Regions from separate parts of the Janthinobacterium sp. 1L-D-8-B-C4 genome, predicted to be linked through region 3. Evidence: predicted binding sites of a transcription regulator. Region 3 holds the regulator's gene; each other region holds the start of a gene.
What was found. The regulator sigma-54, encoded in region 3, starts transcription at its own class of promoters, with help from an activator protein. The targets are predictions, from matches to a motif close to TGGCANGNAANCTGCTTT.

Region 1: the regulator sigma-54 is predicted to act here: its motif matches at 4,131-4,148, upstream of AC0Z42_RS29340 (methanol/ethanol family PQQ-dependent dehydrogenase).
Region 2: the regulator sigma-54 is predicted to act here: its motif matches at 2,714-2,731, upstream of AC0Z42_RS07790 (EDSAP-1 family PEP-CTERM protein).

What each region holds. Positions count from the first base shown of each region.
Region 1 is NZ_JBXAVX010000029.1:9,273-16,231, reverse strand. It holds gene AC0Z42_RS29365 (4Fe-4S binding protein) at 1-734, opposite strand, end outside; gene AC0Z42_RS29360 (DUF779 domain-containing protein) at 857-1,234, opposite strand; gene adh (aldehyde dehydrogenase) at 1,244-2,764, opposite strand; gene pedF (cytochrome c-550 PedF) at 3,065-3,568, shown strand; gene AC0Z42_RS29345 (high-potential iron-sulfur protein) at 3,627-3,947, opposite strand; gene AC0Z42_RS29340 (methanol/ethanol family PQQ-dependent dehydrogenase) at 4,203-6,083, shown strand; gene AC0Z42_RS29335 (pentapeptide repeat-containing protein) at 6,080-6,703, shown strand; gene AC0Z42_RS29330 (c-type cytochrome) at 6,718-6,959, shown strand, end outside.
Region 2 is NZ_JBXAVX010000003.1:419,025-425,983, forward strand. It holds gene AC0Z42_RS07780 (acyltransferase) at 1-537, shown strand, start outside; gene AC0Z42_RS07785 (EDSAP-1 family PEP-CTERM protein) at 554-1,546, opposite strand; gene AC0Z42_RS07790 (EDSAP-1 family PEP-CTERM protein) at 1,649-2,635, opposite strand; gene AC0Z42_RS07795 (glycosyltransferase) at 2,857-4,065, opposite strand; gene AC0Z42_RS07800 (hypothetical protein) at 4,521-4,658, shown strand; gene AC0Z42_RS07805 (hypothetical protein) at 4,789-5,157, shown strand; gene AC0Z42_RS07810 (acyl-CoA thioesterase) at 5,243-5,701, shown strand; gene AC0Z42_RS07815 (DEAD/DEAH box helicase) at 5,788-6,959, opposite strand, start outside.
Region 3 is NZ_JBXAVX010000016.1:83,661-90,619, forward strand. It holds gene lptA (lipopolysaccharide transport periplasmic protein LptA) at 1-394, shown strand, start outside; gene lptB (LPS export ABC transporter ATP-binding protein) at 394-1,152, shown strand; gene AC0Z42_RS23890 (RNA polymerase factor sigma-54) at 1,157-2,635, shown strand; gene hpf (ribosome hibernation-promoting factor, HPF/YfiA family) at 2,705-3,064, shown strand; gene rapZ (RNase adapter RapZ) at 3,146-4,009, opposite strand; gene hprK (HPr(Ser) kinase/phosphatase) at 4,313-5,248, opposite strand; gene AC0Z42_RS23910 (PTS sugar transporter subunit IIA) at 5,285-5,767, opposite strand; gene queF (NADPH-dependent 7-cyano-7-deazaguanine reductase QueF) at 6,112-6,954, opposite strand.

The DNA of each region.
Region 1 (6,959 bases), on a different contig from region 3:
CCATCGCTGCCCGCATAGAGGTTTTCCATCTCGCGATTCGAGACGCGCAGATGGCGCAGCAAACCAGCATCCTGCAAGCGCTTGAAAGGCAGCGTTTCCATCATATCGGTGCGCACGCGGGCAATCCCTTCCGCGCCCTTGCCCGCGCCAAAACCGAGCTTGCGGCGCGACACCAGCAAGGCCGCCGCCAGCACGCTTTCATTGATGATGCGCACCGAGACCGTGGCCTTGGAAATACCGTCGAGGGTCACGCGCGAGGCGTCAGGCTGGCGCGCGCGCCTGGCCTGGGTCTCGATATGGATGTTCTGCTTCAGCGACACCCCCTGGTACTGTTTGACGAATTCAAACAGCGGCGCCTCGCCCAACCCGTACTGGAACACCGGCTCATGCTGCGACAGCACCTCGACGCCGATAAAGCGCCCGGCCGGGTCGATCGCCACCAGCAGGTTGACCGGCACGCCCGAAAAGCCGGGGATGGGCGCCAGGTCGACCGACTCGAACACATAGCCGGCCAGCGTGCTGCCACCATCACCCTGGCGGAACAGGGGCCATACCGGCAATTCGGCATCGCGTTCGCCAACCGTCAATGGTGCGGGAAAGCGCTGCGCCAGTTCGGCCTGCGTCATCACGCCGGCGTGGGCGGACGAGGCGCCGAGCAGCAGCGCCAGCATGCCGGCGGCCAGGCACAGCACGAGCGTTATCGCGCGCCGGCAGCGCGCCATGGTATGCATCATGATCTCCAGTATGTGGTCAGGCAGGCGTAAAAAAAGCCGACGGCCGCAGCCGTCAGCTAAAACCGTGTCCGGGCGAACGGGGAGAAGACGCCCGCATGGTTCCGGACCCAGGTGGCAACAAACTAAGTAGCTGCTTTCGAAGGATGCTGCAGTTGCGCCAGCTCTTCGTCGGTGAACAGGCGCGAGCGGGTCAGGAAACGCCGGCCGGTGCCGTTATCGAGCGAGAACATGCCGCCATTGCCATTGACTACGTCGATGATCAGCTGCGTATGTTCCCAGTAGGCGAACTGCTCGATGCCCATGTAGAACGGCGTGCCGTCCAGGTTGCCAAGGTAGACGTCGGTGTCCGACAGATTGAACTCGCCGGCCGCGTAGCACATCGGCGCGCTGCCGTCGCAGCAGCCGCCCGACTGGAAAAACATCAGCGGTCCATGCTTGCCACGCAAGGTGGCCAGCATGTCGAGCGCGGCTGGCGTGGCCGTCACGCGTTCCATGGTCATGATGACTCCTTAGAAGAAACCCAGCGCGTTCGGGCTGTACGACACCAGCAGGTTTTTCGTCTGCTGGTAATGGTCCAGCATCATCTTGTGGTTTTCACGGCCGATGCCCGACTGCTTGTAGCCGCCGAACGCGGCGTGGGCCGGATACAGGTGGTAGCAATTGGTCCAGACGCGGCCGGCCTGGATGGCGCGGCCGACACGGAAGGCGCGCGAACCGTCGCGCGTCCAGAGACCGGCGCCCAGGCCATACAAGGTGTCGTTGGCGATGCGCAGCGCGTCGGCTTCGTCCTTGAAGGTGGTGACCGAGACCACCGGCCCGAAGATCTCTTCCTGGAAGATGCGCATGCTGTTGTCGCCCTTGAATACGGTAGGACGCACGTAATAGCCCTGCTCCAGGTCGCCGCCCTGGGTATTGCGCTCGCCGCCGGCCAGGATTTCGGCGCCTTCCTGCTTGCCGATGTCGATATACGAGAGGATTTTTTCCAGCTGCTCCTGCGACGCCTGAGCCCCAAGCATGGTGGACGCATCGAGCGGATTGCCCTGCTTGATCTTCGCCACGCGCTCCAAAGCGCGGGCGATGAAGGCTTCGTAGATCGATTCCTGGATCAGCACGCGCGACGGGCAGGTGCACACCTCGCCCTGGTTCAGCGCGAACATGGCAAAGCCTTCCAGGCATTTGTCGAAGAAAGCGTCGTCGGCGTCCATCACATCGGCAAAGAAGATGTTCGGCGACTTGCCACCCAATTCGAGCGTGACGGGGATCAGGTTTTGCGCCGCGTACTGCATGATCAAGCGCCCGGTGCCGGTCTCGCCGGTGAAGGCGATCTTTGCGATGCGTTTATTGGACGCCAGCGGCTTGCCCGCTTCCAGGCCATAGCCGTTGACGATATTCAGGACGCCCGGCGGCAGCAGGTCGCCGATCAGTTCGATCAGGACCATGATGGACGCCGGCGTCTGTTCGGCCGGTTTAAGGACCACGCAATTGCCGGCGGCCAGGGCCGGCGCCAGCTTCCACACCGCCATCAAAATCGGGAAATTCCACGGGATGATCTGGCCCACCACGCCCAGCGGTTCATGGAAGTGATACGCATAGGTTTCGGAGTCGATCTGCGCAACCGAGCCTTCCTGGGCGCGGATGCAGCCGGCAAAGTAGCGGAAATGGTCGATCGCCAGCGGAATATCGGCGGCCGTGGTTTCGCGGATCGGCTTGCCGTTGTCGATGGTCTCAGCAGTGGCGATCAGGGCCAGGTTCGCTTCCATGCGGTCGGCGATCTTGTTGAGGATATTGGCGCGCTCGGTTTGCGAAGTCTTGCCCCACGCTTCCTTGGCGGCGTGGGCGGCGTCCAGCGCCAGCTCGACGTCTTCGGCTGTGGAACGGGCCACTTCGCAAAAAACCTGGCCGGTGATCGGCGTGATATTGCCGAAGTATTCGCCTTTGACGGGAGCGACGAATTTGCCGCCGATATAGTTGTCATAGCGTTGTTTGAAGGGATTGGCTACGCCCAGTTTGCTGATGTCTGCCAGATTCATGTCGTCCTCTTTCTCGTTGGTCTTAGCTTCGATGAAGCCGCCGCGAGGCGGCCCTTGGGGATGTGTCAGGTGGTCCTGATCTTTTGTTTTGCAAATGCCGTGCCAGCAGCCAGACAGCGTCTATCGGTACGTAAAGCCCGGGATGCTGCGTCAAACGGGATCAGTCAGGCGCGCCAGCTGTTCCGTTTCTGAACAAGGGAACAGCCCTCGCCGCAAGCCACCATGATGGTGGACGCGATGGCATACCGATTGCTACCTGGTGATGGACGCAATCAGCGCATAACCAGAACGGAGACCATCATGACCCCACGCATTCCCACCACCACCAACGCCCGGCGCCTGCGCACCTTGCGGCTGGCCGCCGGCGGCCTCGCCTGCATGCTGGCGGCCGCAGCCGTCTGGGCGCACGGCAATATGACACCGCAGGCGGTCGACACATCCACACTGCCACAATTGGGCGCCGAGTGGCGCACGGAAAACCCGTATCGGAACAATGCGGAAGCGATACGAATCGGCAATTCTGCCTTTACCCAGAACTGCGCCCGCTGCCATGGGCTCGAAGCGGTCTCTGGCGGCATGGCGCCGGACTTGCGCAAGCTCGACAATGACTGCGCGGCATTGCAAGATGCCAAGAAAAAAGACGGTTGCGCGCAGGAGATCGACCAATATGTGCTCGATACGGTGCGCCACGGCCGCTCGCGCAATGGCGCCGTCTACATGCCGCCGTTCGAGGGCGTGTTCAGTCAGGAAGCGATCTGGGCGGTAAAGGCGTATCTGGAAACGCGGCGCGAAGTGCCTTTGTAAGGCCGCCCCATCCATCACCGGGAGGCGCTGCCGTGGCAGCGCCTTTTTTCATGCTGCGTCAGCCAGGTACTTTGGCCCAAGCCAGGCACCAGCCCGGCGCCGCAATCTGCTTGCGGCCGAACATGGCGCAACCCGCCCAGGCGTCGTCCTTTTTCCCCTGGAAGAAAGAACAGTTGGCACAGTGCTGGGCCGGCTTGTGCTGCGGGTATTTTTTGGTATCGACCTTGCCCGTATCGTGGCGGTAGCCGAGCGCCCTGGCCTGGTCGCTGTCCTCGTCGACTTTCGGCGCGCTCGATTGTGCGCCGGCAAGCGAGGCTGCGCCCATGCCGCCGACGGCGAGCAATTGGCAAAGAAAATGGCGGCGTGGTGCTTGATGCATGGTGGTCTCCTGTTGTCGTTATCAAGAAGGCGCAAATGGCCTCGCTACATCCATCAGCAACCCTTGTGCCAGCAGGCGCCTGCCACGGGCAGCGACATCAGACTGTGACAAAACAGCACAGCACCACCTCGCCAACTGTGGCAGGACGGCGCACACGCTGCCATCCACAGCGTGAAAAAAGCCTGGCACGCATGTTGCTCAATTACCCATGGCGACCACGTCGCACCACCATAAAAACCAGCAAGGGAGACCACCATGCAGCCACAATTTCCACGTCCAATCGCTTTCGCCATCCTCGCCCTGATCGCCGGCGCCGCCACAGCGGTCGACACCAGGGTCACCTGGGACGATATCGCCAACGCCGACAAGGGCACGTCCGATGTGCTCAGCTACGGCCTGGGCCTGAAAGCGCAGCGCCACAGCCTGGCGAAAAAAATCAACACGAAAAACGTCGACCAGATCGTGCCCGCCTGGACCTTCTCGTTCGGCGGTGAAAAGCAGCGCGGCCAGGAGGCGCAGGCGCTGGTGCATGACGGCATCATCTATGTGACAGCCTCGTATTCGCGCATCTACGCACTCGACGCGAAGACCGGCAAGCAGCTGTGGGCCTATGAGCACCGGCTGCCCGACGATATCCGCCCCTGCTGCGACGTGGTCAACCGCGGCCCGGCCATTTATGGCGACAAGGTGTATTTCGGCACGCTCGACGCGCGCATGATTGCGCTCAACAAGAACACCGGCAAGGTGATGTGGAACGAAAAGTTCGGCGACCAGAAACTCGGCTACACGATGACGGGCGCGCCATTCGTGATCCGCGAAAAAGGCGGCCGCGTGCTGCTGATTCACGGTAACTCGGGCGATGAATTCGGCGCCCAGGGCTGGCTGTTCGCGCGCGATCCGGACACCGGCGCGGAAGTATGGGCGCGCCCGCTGGTCGAAGGCCATGTCGGCCGCACCGACGGCAAACCGGGCACGCCAACCGGCGACGCCAAGGCGCCCAGCTGGCCGCGCGACAAGGACGGCAAGCTGCGCGAATCATGGGAACACGGCGGCGGCGCGCCGTGGCAGACGGCGTCGTTCGACCCGGAGACCAATACCATCGTCATCGGCGCCGGCAATCCCGCGCCATGGAATACCTGGGAGCGGACCAAGGAAGGCGACGACCCGCGCAACTGGGACAGCCTGTTCACCTCGGGCCAGGCCTATGTCGATGCCAGCACGGGCGAGCTGAAAGGCTTTTACCAGCACACGCCGAACGACGCCTGGGATTTTTCGGGCAATAACTCGGTGGTGCTGTTCGACTACAAGGACGCCAAGACCGGCAAGCTGATCAAGGCGTCCGCCCACGCCGACCGCAATGGCTATTTCTATGTAACCGACCGCACGAAACTGGCCCTGGGCGCCGGCTATCCGAACAAACCGACTTCGCTGATCAACGCCTGGCCTTTCGTCGACGGCATCAACTGGGCCACCAGCATCGACCTGAAAACCGGCCGGCCGGTGGAAAACGGCAAGCGCCCGCCGCTGCCGGAAGCGGGCGCCGACAAGGGCAAGGCCGTCTTCGTGTCGCCACCATTTTTGGGCGGCACCAACTGGATGCCGATGTCGTATTCGCCCGACACCGGCCTGTTCTACATCCCGGCCAACCACTGGGGCATGGATTACTGGACCGAGCAGATACACTACAAGGCCGGTTCGGCCTACCTGGGCCAGGGCTTTCGCATCAAGCGCCTGTATGAAGACCATATCGGCACCCTGCGCGCCATCGATCCGAAGACCGGCAAGATCGTCTGGGAAAACAAGGAAAAATTCCCGCTGTGGGGCGGCACCCTGACCACCGCCGGCGGCCTCTTGATTACCGGCACCTCGGACGGCTTCGTCAAGGCCTTCGACGCCAAGACCGGCAAGGAATTGTGGAAGTACCAGACCGGCTCCGGCGTGGTGTCGGTACCCGTCACGTGGGAACAGGATGGCGAGCAGTATATCGGCCTGTCGAGCGGCTATGGCGGCGCGGTGCCGCTGTGGGGCGGCGACATGGCCGAGCTGACCAAGCAGGTGACACAGGGCGGCAGCTACTGGGTGTTCAAGCTGCCGAAGGCGCCTTCAAACAAGGTGACAAAGGTCGCGAGCAAATGAGGACCGCGCCGGTCCGCCTGGCGGCGACCGCTGGACTGCTGTCCACCCTGCTGTGCTGGGCCTTGTGCCTGGCGCCGCAGTCCGCCTTCGCGCAGATCCTCAACGGCGAAGCCGCAGCCGAGGTCACCATCATCAATGGCTGCCACCTGTGGCCGTATGCGCAATGCGCCAACGCCGACCTGCGCGGCGCCAACCTGGTCGGCAAGGACCTGCACGGCGCCGACTTTCGCGGCGCGCGCCTGATACGCGCCAACCTGCGCAGCGCCAACCTGGCTGGCGCACTGCTCGATGGCGCCGACCTGACCGGGGCCATGGCCTATTCGCTCAATGCACCGGGCGCCTCGTTCAGGCACGCCATCCTGGCCGGCGCCAACCTGGAAACGAGCCGGCTGATGCGGGCCGACATGGACGGCGCCGACCTGCGCGGCGCCAGCCTGGAAGCGGCACGCCTGAACCTGGCCAGCCTGGTGGGCGCCAGCCTGGTCGACGCCGACTTGCAGGAAGCGAAATTCTGGGGCTCGAACCTGAAGAACGCCAACCTGAAGCGCGCCATCCTGCGCTTTACCATTTTCCCCGACGCCAACCTGGAGGGTTGCACCGGCTGCCCGCCAGGCTGGTAATACCGGAGCCCGCCATGCATCGTCTGTTATTGCTGCTGTTATTTTCCCCGCTGGCCGCACATGCCAGCGAAACAAATCCATCGCGCGGCGACCCTGCCGCCATCGCCCTCGGCGCCACCGTGTTCCAGGCCAATTGCGCGCGCTGCCATGGCGCCGGGGCAACCCAGCCGTCGGCCGAAGCGCCGGATTTGCGCCGCCTGAACGCCTTTTGCCAGCAATTGAAAGACAGCGCACTGCAGGCACGCTGCCTGCAGGA
Region 2 (6,959 bases), on a different contig from region 3:
GTGCTGCTGATCTATCTGTTCGCGTTTGCGATTTACCGGCTGTGCCTGCGTGTGCTGCCGCTGCGCGAAGGCGCCGCCGCGCCCGGTTCGCGCGCCGAATTTGCGGCCAACCTGAACATCCTGTTTTATTTGCTGCTGTTCAATTCCCTGATTCGCACGCATTTCCTGCCCTTGCCCCTGTTGCGCCTGGTCTACCTGGCGCTCGGTGCCAGGCTGGGGAGCAATACCTACAGCGCTGGTGCGCTGCTCGATCCACCGTTGACGACGATCGGCAGCGACAGCATCGTCGGCCACGATGCGGTGGTATTTGCCCATGTGATCGAAGGCGAGCGGCTCGAATTGCTGCCGGTGGTGATCGGCAGCGGCGTAACCATCGGCGCGCATGCGGTCATCATGGCTGGCACGCGCATTGGCGACGGCGCCATCATTTCGGTCGGTGCCGTGCTGACCAAGGGCAGCGTGGTGGGCGCTGGTGAAATATGGGGTGGCATACCGGCGCGCTCGCTCAAAAGAAAGACCGCCGGCACAGCGGCGTGAGGCTGGCGCGGTACGGTCACTGTCCTCGAAGGCGCAGGCACAGGCCCAGCAGGCCCAGCCCCAGCAAGGCCAGCGTTCCCGGTTCGCTGACCTGCACCACGCGCGGCACGATGTTCAGGTCGGCGCTGTTGACGGTGTTCAAGGTCAGGGTATAGTTGCCTGCCACCAAGTTCTCCGTCAGCGCCGTGTAGGCGCCGCCACAACTGGTGCCGCCGCCATTGCCCGTCGGCGCGCCGCAGCCCAGCGGGTCGTAAGTGAGCATATTGCCGGCGGTGACAGTATTGGCCGAATAGCTGATATTGAGGTCGGCGGCGTCGGCCAGTTCCGTGCCGCCAAAAATGCCGGAACCGACGGTACCGTCGGGCGACCAGTTGAAGACGTTTTGCCCTACCGAGTTGGTGATGGTAAAACTGACCGACATATTGCTGTTCGATGCGGAAGCGGGCCCGGCCAGCGCATCGAGATACGCTTGCATGAACGGCGCCGCCTGGAAGTTGAACAGGATGGTGGCGCCCGGCGCACCGACCACCAGATTGACCGACAGACCGGTGTTCGAGCCGTTGCGCCCCGAAGCGTCGGCGCTGCCGTTATCGAACAAAAAAGCTTCGGCGGCGTTGACGGAGTGGGTGCTGGTCGCGCCTGCCGGAAACGGCGGTATCTGTGAGCTGATGATCTGCGCATCGCCGCGCGAATACGAGGCATTGCCCAGGCCTTGCTGCGTAAAATTGTTTTGTCCCATGGTCACCGCGCCCAATGCCGATTGCGGGGCATCGACAAAGCCATTGCCTCCACGGATGATGCTGTTGCCATTGAGCGTGGCGGTGGAGCGTGAAATGTCGGTATTGCCCGCCACCGAGATGGACCCGGTCGGATTGCTGACGGTCAGGCCGAAAATATTATTGTAGGAATAAGCGTAGGCCGAAGCTTGCGCGCCACCGCTGGCGCCTGCCATCAACAGGCCCGCGAGGCTCAGGGCGGCGGGTAAAAGCGTGCGGGAAAGCAGTGTCATGGAAATCCTCATCATGTTGCTCGTGCAGCGCCCGGGGACCAGGTGCGCTTGTAAAAAAAGCCGACAAAAGGGCGAGGAAGTCCTCGCCCTTTATTGCCGCAGTCAAGTTGCGGCAGTGATTTTGCGGCGGCTGGCATAGCACAGGCCGGCCAGGCCCAGGCCCAGCAAGGCCAGCGTGCCCGGTTCCGGCACGGCCGCCACTTTCACCAGGTCAACGCTTTCCACCGCATTGAGGGTCAAGGTATAGCTGCCTGCCGCCAGGGCGTTGGTCAGCGCCGTGAAGGTGCCGCCGCAAGCCGTGCCGATGCCGGTGCCGGTCGGTGTGCCGCAACCGGTGGGGTCGTAGGTAAACAGGTTGCCCCGCGTGAGGAAGTTGGTCGACAGATTGGTGTTCAGGTTGGCGCCATCGGCCGTCTCCGTGCCGCCCGAGATGCCGGAGCCGACCGTACCGTCCGGCGCCCAGTTGAACACGGTGGCGCCCGTCGCATTGGTGATGCTGAAGGTCACCACCAGATTGGCCGTCGACGACGAGCCCAGCCCCACATCGTTGTTCAGGAACACTTGCATGAAAGGATTGGCGAGGAAGTTGAAGGCGAGGTTGGCCGTTGGCGAACCGACCACGAAGACGACGGAAAAACCGGTGGTCGAACCGTTGCGGCCCGAGGCGTCGGCGGTGCCGGCCGTGTCGAGATGCGCCTCCGCGACGTTGGTGGCCTGGGTACTGGTCGCGCCGACAGGGAAGGGCGGGAACTGGGTGCTGACGATCTGCGCGTCGCCACGCGCATAGGTGCCGGTCGGACCTTGCTGGGTGAAGTTGTTCTCGCCATTGGTGACGGCGCCGACGCCCGATTGCGGTGAATCGAGGCTGCCGGAGCCACCATTGATGACGCTCACGCCGTTCAGGGTGGAGGTGCTGCGCGAGATATTGGTGGTGCTGGCCACGGTGACGACACCGGTCGGATTGGTGATGGTCAGGCCGAAGATGTTGTCGTAGGAATAGCCGTAAGCGCCTGCCTGCGCGCCGCCAGCCGCACACAGCATGGCCAGCGCCGCTGCGGCCGGGAGCAATTTCAGTTGAGATAGTTTCATTTGGGTTACCTCACAGCATGGAGTGGACAAGAGGGAAGTCTGGTTTGAGTCCTGCGGGCAGGTGCTCATGAGCCTTCCATAGCGACTTTCATGCCAAGTGTGGTTTGTACTTGTAAATCAAGCACTTGCGATATCGTTGTTGAGACGTGGCAAGGTTTGTGCGGTCGGCTGTAAAAAATGCCGACGCTGCTGCCAGCCAGCCAGCCAGCCAGCCAGCCAGGTCAGGGAAGCAGGATGCGCATGCGCTCCTGCAGGCATGCATGCGGCGAACAGGCGCCGAAGGCGGCCGCCAATTGCTGTGCTGCCTGCCGGGCTTGCTTGTCGTCGAGCAAGTGCATGACGGCCTGGCGCAAGGCATCGTCGTTGTAGCGGTCGGCGCGCAGCAACTGGCCGGCGCCGGCCGCGAAGATGCCGTGCATATTGAGGAATTGATCGAGGTTGCCGGCGATGCCGATCACCGGCACGCCCGCCGTCAGCGCTTGCTGGCTGGTGGGGCTGCCGCCATTGCAGATCACCAGGCTGGCGCGCCGCGCCGCTGCGTCGCCGGGCAGGAAGGGCGCCACACGGGCGTTCGGCGGCACGCTACCCAGTTCGATGGTGCCGGCGGTGGCGGCCATCACGGTGACCGGCAAGGCCGACAGCGCATGCAGCACGCGTGGCAGCAGTTGCGACTGGCCGGAGCTGCCCAGTGTGACGTACAGCAAGGGCTTGCCCTGGTCCAGTTCCGGCCCTTGCCACCACGGCGGCAGCGCCATCGGTGGCGCCCAGACGACGGCGCCCAGGTAGCCGTGATGGGCGGGCATGGCCAGCGGCGGAAACAGCTGCGGTATATCAGCGTAGAGGGTCTGGTCGGCATCGGTATAGATGCGGCGCAAGTCGCTGCCCAGCGAGGGCAGGCCATGGCGGCGGCGCACGCGGTTCAGGGGCACGGCATGGCTGGCAAAAGCCAGCGGGCGTATCAAACGGAACAGGGGATTGGCCAGCCAGACCGGCAGAATGCGCGTCAGCGGCAGGCTGGGCACCGTGTAATGCTGGCGCACATGGGGACTCCAATAAGCATTGGTGATGGTAATGTAGGGAATCTGGCGCAGCCGGGCGCTGACCGACAGCGACAGGCGAAAGTCGCCGATCACCAGATCGGGCCGCACCGCATCGAGCAGGCGCAGGTCGTCGTCCACATAGGCCTGCAAGGTGGTTTCGTCATACACGGGCTTGCCTTGCGCCAGGGCCTGCAGGAATTGCCGCGATGTGATGCTGTGGATGCGCCAGCGCTGCAACGAGCTATCCTGAAAGCAGAAGTCGTAGCCATCGGCACAGGCGAAATGCACCTCGTAGTGCGCATGGTCCAGGCCCTGCGCCAAGGTCAGCGGACGGCCTACATGGGCCAGGGTGACGGCCTCGGCGACAAAGAGAATTTTCTTGCGATGCATCGGTGCTCCGTTTGCCGGGATGCACTGTTAGAGCAACAGGATACAGATTGGTTCCCGCTGCGCTTTGCGCGCCAGGATTTTCCGGCCTGCGCTACAGTGGTGGACAAGGAGGAAAACCATGTACCCTTTAAACCAACACCCTCATTTCCATGCCCACAGCACCCCTGAACCGGACAGTGTTCCGCCACCGGAAGGTGACCCTTTGACGCCGCCACCGGAAAAAATGCCCGACATCGATCCGGTGCCGATTGAAGAACCCACTCCGCCGCAGCCGCCAGTCAAGATGCACTGATGGCGATGCGGCGTGATGCATGTCGCGCCAATAAAACAACACAGACGCCGCAAAGCGCACGCTTGTGCATACAAAACAGTGGCGAACTGCCGTGTGTCACGCGGGCGTCACGATTCTGTTCTTATAATGAGACATCACAATAATTCTGCTACAGGAGACCATCATGGGCAATTCCCTGCATAACAAAATCTACCTGGGCCGCCGCCCTGTGCTCGACAGCAAAAGCTTGCTGGCGCTGGCCTTGACGGGCGCCGTGGCCGGTTGCGGCCTGGCCTGGCTGCTGTTGCGTACCTTAAAATAACACCTCGCCTTGATGCCATTTCAGCTGGCCAGGCGCAGTGCGCGCGGCCACTGAATCACCTTGCCTGTTGCCGATGCGCAGCGGGGCGCGTACCATGGGGGCCGAACACCTGGCCTTTTATGGAAACGCAATGAAGAACGAGAAATTAACTACCGATGAATATGACGCGCTGGAGCAGGTCGCACGCGGCATCAAGACCGAGCGCCCGAGCGCTTGCGTTGCCCGCAATGCCAAGCGCCTGTCCGGCCTGAAGCTGCTCAGCTATGCCAGGGATGGCCGTCTGTCCATCACCGACAAGGCGCAAGAGCTGTTGTTCCTGCGCCGCTGCATCATGGGCTTGCGCGCCGTCGCGGCCGATCCACTGGCCAAGCTCGACACCGAAGTGGCGTATTTCCTGGGCAAGAAGGCCCATATCGTGGCACGAACCGATGGCGAAGGCCACGACATTTCCGACAAGGGCCGCGACTCGCTGGCCGACATCGATACGCTGGGCCTGTAAGGCCTGCAACCACCGGCCCCTGGGGCCGGTTTTCATATCCCCCATCCCTTTTACCTTCCCCTTGGAGAACACTTTGGACAGCGCGATGAACTGGTCGGCCCACGAACTGACGATGACGGTCCTGATGACGCCCGATATGGCCAACTTTTCAGGTAACGTACACGGCGGCACCATTTTGAAATACCTCGACAGCGTCGCCTACGCCTGCGCCAGCCGCTATTCGGGCAGCTATGTGGTGACCCTGTCGGTCGACCAGGTGATGTTCCTGCAGCCGATCCACGTGGGCGAACTGGTGACGTTCCTGGCGTCGATCAATTACACCGGTACTACCTCGATGGAAGTGGGGATTCGCGTGGTTACGGAAAACATCCAGCAGCGCCTGGTGCGCCATGCCAACAGCTGTTATTTCACCATGGTGGCCGTCGACGCCAACCGCAAGCCGGTGGCGGTACCGCCGTTGGCGCTGGAGACGGACGAGCAGAAGGTGCGCTTCGAGCAGGCCAAGCTGCGCAAGCTGTCGCGCCAGAAGGTGTCCAGGAAATAAACACTGCGCGGGCATGAAAAAACGGCCACCAGAGCGATCTGGTGGCCGTTTTCAGTGCTCGCTAGCCAAGCTGGAGCGATCCGTGATTAACGGTCGCCGTAGCTGCGGCGTGCGCCGTCGGTGGTACGCGGGTTCGAACCCTTGTAGCCACCACCGGTGCTCGGTGCGCCATCCTTGCGTGGTGCGCCCGGCTTGCTGAACGTGCGTTGGCCTGGCTTGGCGCCGCCACGGTTGTCGCCTGGTTTCCAGCCACCTGGACGCGCGCTCGAACGTGGTGCCGAGGCGGTTTTCTTCGGCTCGAAGCCTTCGATGACATTGACCGGGATCAATTGCTTGGTGAAGCGTTCGATGCGCTTGACGTTCATGCCTTCAGCGTGGTTCACCAGCGAGATCGCCAGGCCATTGCGGCCAGCACGGCCGGTACGGCCGATGCGGTGGACGTAGTCTTCCGGGAACTTCGGCAGGTCGTAGTTGAACACGTGGGTGATCGTTGGCACGTCGATGCCGCGGGCGGCAACGTCGGTGGCAACCAGCACCTTGACCTGGCCGCGGCGCATGCCGTCCAGGGTGCGGTTACGCGCGCCCTGGTGCATGTCGCCGTGCAAGGCGGCAGCCGAGAAACCGGCGATGTTCAGGCGGTCGGCAATGGTGTCGGCGTCACGCTTGGTAGCGGTAAACACAACAGCCTGGTCCAGCGTTTCATCGCGCAGCAGATGGTCCAGCAGGCGATTCTTGTGCGACAGGTCGTCGACGAAGTGCACGCGCTGGGTGATGTTTTCGTGCTTGTTCGACGAACCGGCGATCTGGATGACCAGCGGGTTTTTCGTGATGCGGCGCGCCATGTTGCCGACGACGCCATCCAGGGTTGCCGAGAACAGCATGGTCTGGCGGCCTTCTGGCGTGGCGTCGACGATTTTTTCGATGTCGTCGATAAAGCCCATGTCCAGCATGCGGTCAGCTTCGTCCAGCACCAGGATTTCCAGTTGCGAGAAGTCGATCTTGCCCGAATCCATGTGGTCGATCAGACGGCCTGGGGTAGCTACCAGGATTTCCGGGTTCTTGGCCAGCAATTGCATCTGTTTCGGGTAAGGCATGCCGCCCAGGATCGACACAGCCTTGATGCGGCGGATGCCGGTGCTGTATTTGTCGGTATTGGTGGTTACCTGCAGGGCCAGTTCGCGGGTCGGGGTCAGCACCAGCATTTTTGGCTGGGCAGCCTTGAAGCGTGGACGCTCGCCACGGGCGCGCGAAGCTTGCA
Region 3 (6,959 bases):
GGGGCGCGCCCTGATCACGGAAGATCCGCAGGGCTACCAGTTCATCACCTTCTGGGGCGAAGCGGGCAAGCTGGCCACTTTCCGCCAGAAGCGCGACGGCGAAGGCGACCTGTGGGTCGAAGGCGAAGCGGAACGGGTGGAATACAACAACAAGACCGAAGTCGTGAAACTGTTTTCCAGGGCCAAGCTGACGCGCCTGCAAGGCACCAAGCCGACCGACGTGGCCAATGGCGCCTTCATTTCGTATGACAGCCGCAATGAATTATTCAATATGGAAAACAGCGACAGCGGCACCAGCGCCCCCGGCGCCGGCAGCGTGCGCATGGTGATCCAGCCGAAGAACAAACCGGCGGCAGACAAAACGCCCGCCGCGCCCGCGCCAGGGAAAAAATAATGAACAAGAATGAACGTTGCGGCAGCACCCTGATCGTGCGGGGACTGCAGAAAACCTATGGCAAGCGGCAGGTCGTGCATGATGTGTCGCTGCAGGTCGAATGCGGCGAAGTGGTGGGCCTGCTGGGTCCGAACGGCGCCGGCAAGACCACCTCGTTCTACATGATCGTCGGCCTGGTGCCATCCGACGGCGGCACCATCGATATCAGCGGCGTCGATATTTCCAGCCTGCCGATCCACCGCCGCGCGCAGATGGGCCTGTCCTACCTGCCGCAGGAAGCGTCGGTGTTTCGCAAGCTGACGGTGGAAGACAATATCCGCGCCGTGCTGGAAATCCAGACCGTCGACGGCCGCCCTTTGAAAAAGGCCGAGATCGAGGAGCGCCTCGACAAATTGCTGGCCGACTTGCAGATTGAAAAGCTGCGCGAAAACCAGGCGCTGTCGCTGTCGGGCGGCGAACGGCGCCGCGTGGAAATCGCGCGCGCGCTGGCCACCGACCCGCGTTTCGTGCTGCTCGACGAGCCGTTCGCCGGCGTCGATCCGATCGCCGTGATCGAAATCCAGCGCATCGTGCGGTTTTTGAAAGAACGCAATATCGGCGTGCTGATCACCGACCACAACGTGCGCGAAACGCTGGGCATCTGCGACCGAGCCTACATCATCAACCAGGGCTCGGTGCTGGCATCAGGCCGGCCCGACGACATCATCGCCAACGAGTCGGTGCGCCGCGTGTATCTGGGCGAACATTTCCGCATGTAAGCCGATGAAACAATCACTGCAGCTGCGCACCTCGCAGCACCTGGCACTGACGCCGCAATTACAGCAATCGATACGCCTGTTGCAATTGTCCACGCTGGAATTGCACCAGGAGCTGGAGCAATTGCTGACCGATAATCCCTTGCTGGAGCGTCTCGACGATCCGCTCGACCGTTCCTTGCGCCTGCTGTCCGATGGTGCCCTGAGTTCGACTGCTGCGCCAGGCGAAGCGCCGCCTGCGCCGCCTGGCCAGGAAGCGCCGGCGCCGGCGGCCGAAGCGGAAACGTTCGATGGTGAAGGCGGCGAGAGCACGGCCGCGCCCGAAGGCGGCGACAGCGACTGGAACGAGGCCAGCCGCGGCAAGGCGCCCGACGATGAGGATTCCCGCCCGCAACTGGAAGCCCATCATTGCACCTTGCGCGAACACCTGATGGAGCAGATGCGCGTGACCGTGCTGGAACTGCGCGACCGCGCGCTGGTCGAACTGATCATCGATGCGCTCGACGACAATGGCTACCTGGAGGAATCGCTTGACGATATCCTGGCGCGCCTGCCCGAGGAACTGGAAGTCGACGCCGACGAACTGCGCACCGCCTTGTCGCTGCTGCAAAGTTTCGATCCGCCCGGCGTGGGTGCGCGCAATGCGTCCGAATGCCTGGCGCTGCAGATCAAACGCCTGCCGCAGGTGGCGCTGGTGACGCGCCGCATGGCCTTGACCATCGTTGAAAAACACCTGGCCTGGTTTGCCCAGCGCGACTTCAACAAGCTGAAAAAAGCCCTCGATTGCGACGATGAAGACTTGCGCGAAGCGCAGACCGTGATTCGCTTGTGCAACCCGCACCCGGGCGCCGTGTTTGCGTCCGACGTGTCCGATTACGTGGTGCCGGACGTGGTGGTCAAGCGGGCCCGCAATGGCTGGCAGGTGTCGCTCAACAATGACGTGATGCCGCGCCTGCGCGTGAACGCCATGTACGCCAACCTGCTCAAGCAAGGCAAGGGCGAGGGCGGCATGGGCGCGCAGTTGCAGGAAGCCAAGTGGCTGATCAAGAACATGCGCCAGCGCTTCGACACCATCCTGCGCGTGGCGCAGGCGATAGTGGAACGGCAAAAGGATTTTTTCTCGCATGGCGCAGTTGCCATGCGGCCACTTGTGCTTCGCGAAATAGCTGATACACTGGGTTTACACGAGAGTACTATCTCGCGGGTAACAACCCAAAAGTACATGCTGACCCCGCATGGAATGTTTGAGTTGAAGTATTTCTTTGGCAGCCACGTCGCCACCGAAGCAGGAGGGGAGGCGTCATCGACGGCGATACGTGCCTTGATCGTGCAATTGACAGGAGCAGAGAACCCTAAAAATCCTTTATCCGACAGTAAGATTGCGGACATGCTGGGGGAACAAGGCATGGTGATTGCGCGACGTACTGTTGCCAAATACCGGGAAGCGTTGAAAATTCCGCCAGTGAGTCTGCGTAAGTCTTTGTAGTTTTTTTCGGTTCCTCTGCGGGCCGGAACGATGGCCACCGCACGAACCCGATCATCTTTAGGAGTGTGTATGAATCTCACCATCAGCGGACATCATCTCGAAGTGACACCAGCCATCCGTGAATACGTACAAACCAAACTGGAGCGCGTGAAACGCCATTTCGATCACGTTATCGATATCGCCGTGATTCTGACCGTCGACAACCTCAAAGAGAAAGAAAAACGCCAGAAGGCCGAAGTGAATCTGCGACTGAGCGGCAAGACCGTCTACGTGGAAAGCCTGGCGCAAGACCTGTATGCCGCGATCGACAGCCTGATCGACAAGCTGGACCGGCAAGTGATGAAGTACAAAACCAAAGTGCAAGGGCACGGTAAAGAGGCGATCAAGCATCTGCCAGACAACACTCCTGAAGAAGCCGCCGCCGTCTAGGCCTGCCGCTCCGGATTGTTGTGATCAACTAAGGGCGCGCTGTGTTTACTTCGCGCCCTTTTTTGCGCCCATTTTTCCGGCTCAGCTACGCTCGCGGTGGCGCAGCACGACCCGTTCGCGGTCGGCAAAATACTGCGCCAGGTGTTCCGCCATATATACCGAACGGTGCTGGCCACCGGTGCAGCCGAGCGCCACCGTCAGATAGCTGCGGTTGTCGGACTTGAACGACGGCAGCCACTTTTCCACGAAATTGCGGATATCGGCAAACAGTTCCAGGGCGCTGGGCTGGGCATCGAGAAAAGCGATCACCGGCGCGTCGCGGCCATCGAGCGGGCGCAGCGCCAGGTCGTAATACGGATTGGGCAGGGCCCGCACGTCAAACACGAAGTCGGCGTCCAGCGGCACGCCCAGCTTGAAGGCGAACGATTCGAAGAACAGGGTCAGCGGCGCGCGTTCGGAGGCGACGATATCCTTGATCCAGGCACGCAGCTTGTTGGCGCTCAGCTCCGAGGTGTCGATCACATGGCCCAGTTGCTGTATCGCCGACAGCCGCTCGCGCTCTTCCGAGATGCATTCGATCAGCGTGCGGCGGCTGGCCGGATTCTCGCCTGGAAGCAATTCATGCGACAAAGGATGACTGCGTCGCGTTTCCGAAAAGCGCGCCACCAGGGAATGCGTGGTGGCGGTCAGAAACAGCACCTTGACGTCATGCCCCTGCGCACGCAGCAGTGCCACATTGTGCGGCAGGCTAGTCAGCGATTCCGCACTGCGTGCATCGACCGCCACGCCGAGCCTGTTGGTGCCTTCGTCGAGCAAGGTTTGCACCAGGCTCGGCAACAAAGCGGGCGGCAGGTTGTCGACACAGTAAAAACCGGTATCCTCCAGCACCTTGAGTGCAACAGATTTGCCGGAGCCGGAAATGCCGGTAAGTAGAATGATGTGCATAGGCGCGATCATACAATAAAGACTGCCTGCGCGTGCCGCGGCAATCGTCTTTACATTTTATTGCAATTGAATATGGAGGCTGCCCGCGGCCTCAGTCGCCACTCATGGCGAGTCGTTGGTGCAGCAGGGAATTCACGAAGCAGCGCTTCGTGCCTGCGTAACGGTTCGCCCTTGCAAGGGTGACCTCCTTGGCAACATTAATCGCCGCTCATGGCGAGTCATTGGTGCAGCAGGGAATTCACGAAGCACCGCTTCGTGCCTGCGTAACGGTTCGCCCTTGCAAGGGCGAACTCCTTGGCAACATTAATCGCCACTCATGGCGAGTCGTTGCCGCTCCATGAATTCCTGCAGCGTATCAATCCCGCGCAGCTGCAAGATGGTATTGCGCACCGCTGCTTCAAGCAGCACGGCGATATTGCGGCCGGCGGCGACGGGGATGACGACCTTGCGCACCGGCAGGCCCAGCACGTCTTCGGTGGGGAACAGGAAGGGCAGGCGCTCGACTTCTTCTTCCAGTGCGTTGCGGCGCACCAGGTGCACGATCAGTTTCAAGCGCATCTTGCGGCGCACGGCCGTTTCGCCAAAGATGGCCTTGATGTCGAGCAGGCCCAGGCCGCGCACTTCGAGCAGGTTCTGCAGCAGCGGCGGGCAGCGCCCTTCGATCATGTTGGGCGCGATGCGCGAAAATTCCACGGCGTCGTCGGCCACCAGGCCGTGGCTGCGCGAAATCAGCTCCAGCCCAAGCTCGCTCTTTCCCAGGCCCGAGTCGCCGGTGATCAACACGCCCACGCCTAGCACGTCCATGAACACGCCGTGCATGATAATGCGCTGCGCCAGCTTTTTCGACAGGTAGACGCGCAGGAAGTCGATCACTTGGGCAGCTGGCAGCGGCGTGGAAAACAAAGGGATATTCTGCTCGTCGCAGATGGCCAGGATGTCGGGCGGCGTTTCCAGGCCTTGCGCAATGATCAGCGCGGGCGGGCCGCCGGCAATCAGCTCGCCAATCACGTGGGTGCGCGTATTGACCTTCAGGCGCTGGTAGTAATTGATTTCCTGGTGGCCAAACACCTGGATGCGGCCCGGGTGGATCAGGTTCAAGTGGCCGACCTGGTCGGCGGCCGACGAGACGTCGCCCGAGATCAGGCGCTCGCCGCCGGGGAAGCCGGCAAACCAGCCCAGTTGCAGACTTTCGCGATTGTCGTCGTACAGGCGTTGTATCGTCAGCGGCGTTTGCAACATGGCAGTTTTCTTCAGGAGTGGATCAATTGCTGAAGTTTAACCTGCCGCTTGCAGACTGGGTTGCCAATTGACGATGCGCGAATGCACGGATTTCGGTTCCGGGTCGGTGGCCAGCGCCGTGCGGAAAGCATCGTCGGAAAACATTTCGGCGATTTCCGACAGGATTTCCAGGTGTTGCTGGGTCACATGGTCGGGAATCAGCAGGAAAAACAACAGGCTGACCGGCTTGCCGTCGGGTGACTCGAACGGAATTGGTTCGGCCAGGCGCACAAAGGCGCCAAGTGGCGCTTTCAGCGTCTTGGTGCCTTTGATGCGGCCGTGCGGCACTGCCACGCCATGGCCAAGACCCGTCGAGCCCAGGCGTTCGCGGGCGAACAGATTGTCCGACACGGTAGAGCGGGCGATGCCGTAGTTGTTTTCGAAGATCAGGCCGGCTTGCTCGAAAGCGCGCTTTTTGCTGGAGACTTCCAGGTCCAGGAGGACGTTTTCGAGGGATAGTATTTTGCTAAGATTAGTCATGACACTCAATGAAATGGTGCAATGCGCAGAGGGCTTGCGAGCCGAATTATAGGCCTGTTTTCGTGGCCTGTAACGCCAATTCTCAACAGTATAAGCTCGCTGCCGGCGCAGTGGGCACTCTGGCGGGGCAAGCAAGCATTTTATCAAAAAAATAACGCCAAAGCCAGTTAGCTATTTCTTGATTGAAAACGAAACTCCTGCCGGTTTTTCCGTCGCCGAATGCAGATTTTCCGACTTTTCAGCGTTTTGTGTTGCTTGCAGCAACGACGCTGGCGTTGTTTTAAAACACAGCCAGCATTCCTGGAAGCATCATTCTGCGCGCTTCCGGCGGCCATGACCAGTACTTATTGGCGCGCATTGCGCAGATTGCCTGGCATGTGGCCAGTGCTGAAGTTGCTGCGCCAGGGGTTGATGTCCAGGCCGCCGCGCCGCGTATAGCGTGCGTAGACGGACAATTTTTGCGGCTTGCACTGGCGCAGGATGTCGACAAAGATGCGTTCGACGCATTGCTCATGGAATTCATTGTGCTCACGGAAACCGATCAGGTAGCGCAGCAAGCTTTCCTGGTCGATCTGCGGGCCGGCGTACTCGATCTGCACGCTGCCCCAGTCCGGCTGGCCGGTGACCAGGCAATTCGATTTGAGCAGGTGCGATACCAGTTTTTCTTCCACCGGCGCCTCGTGCAGCGCCGCTTTCAACAACTGCGGCGATGGCGAATACTGGGTGATTTCCAGGTCCAGGCGGTCGAGCAGCACGCCGTCGAATTCGCCCATCTTGAGCTTGCCGAAGTCTTCCTGCAAGGTCAGTTCCACCTGCACCGGCGCGCCGAAGCCGTTCGACAGATCCTGTTTCAGCAGGGCCAGCAGCGCTTCCGGACTATCGAGTCTGGTTTGGTTGAACGAGTTCAGGTACAGCTTGAACGACTTCGATTCGATGATGTTGGGCGAGTCGGCCGGCGCGCTGACTTTCGCCACGGCCACTTGCGGCTTGCCGCGCTGGTTCAGCCACGACAATTCATAGGCGTTCCAGATATCGAGGCCAAAGAAGGGCAGGGTGCCGCGCAGCTCCAGCTCGTCGCGCTTGCCCTGGCGCGGAATCGGAAACAGCAGTTCAGGTGCGTAGTCGCTGCGGTAGGCCGAGCTTTTGCCCAGGGGTGACAGTTCGGCGAGATCAATGGTGGTGGTCATGGTGA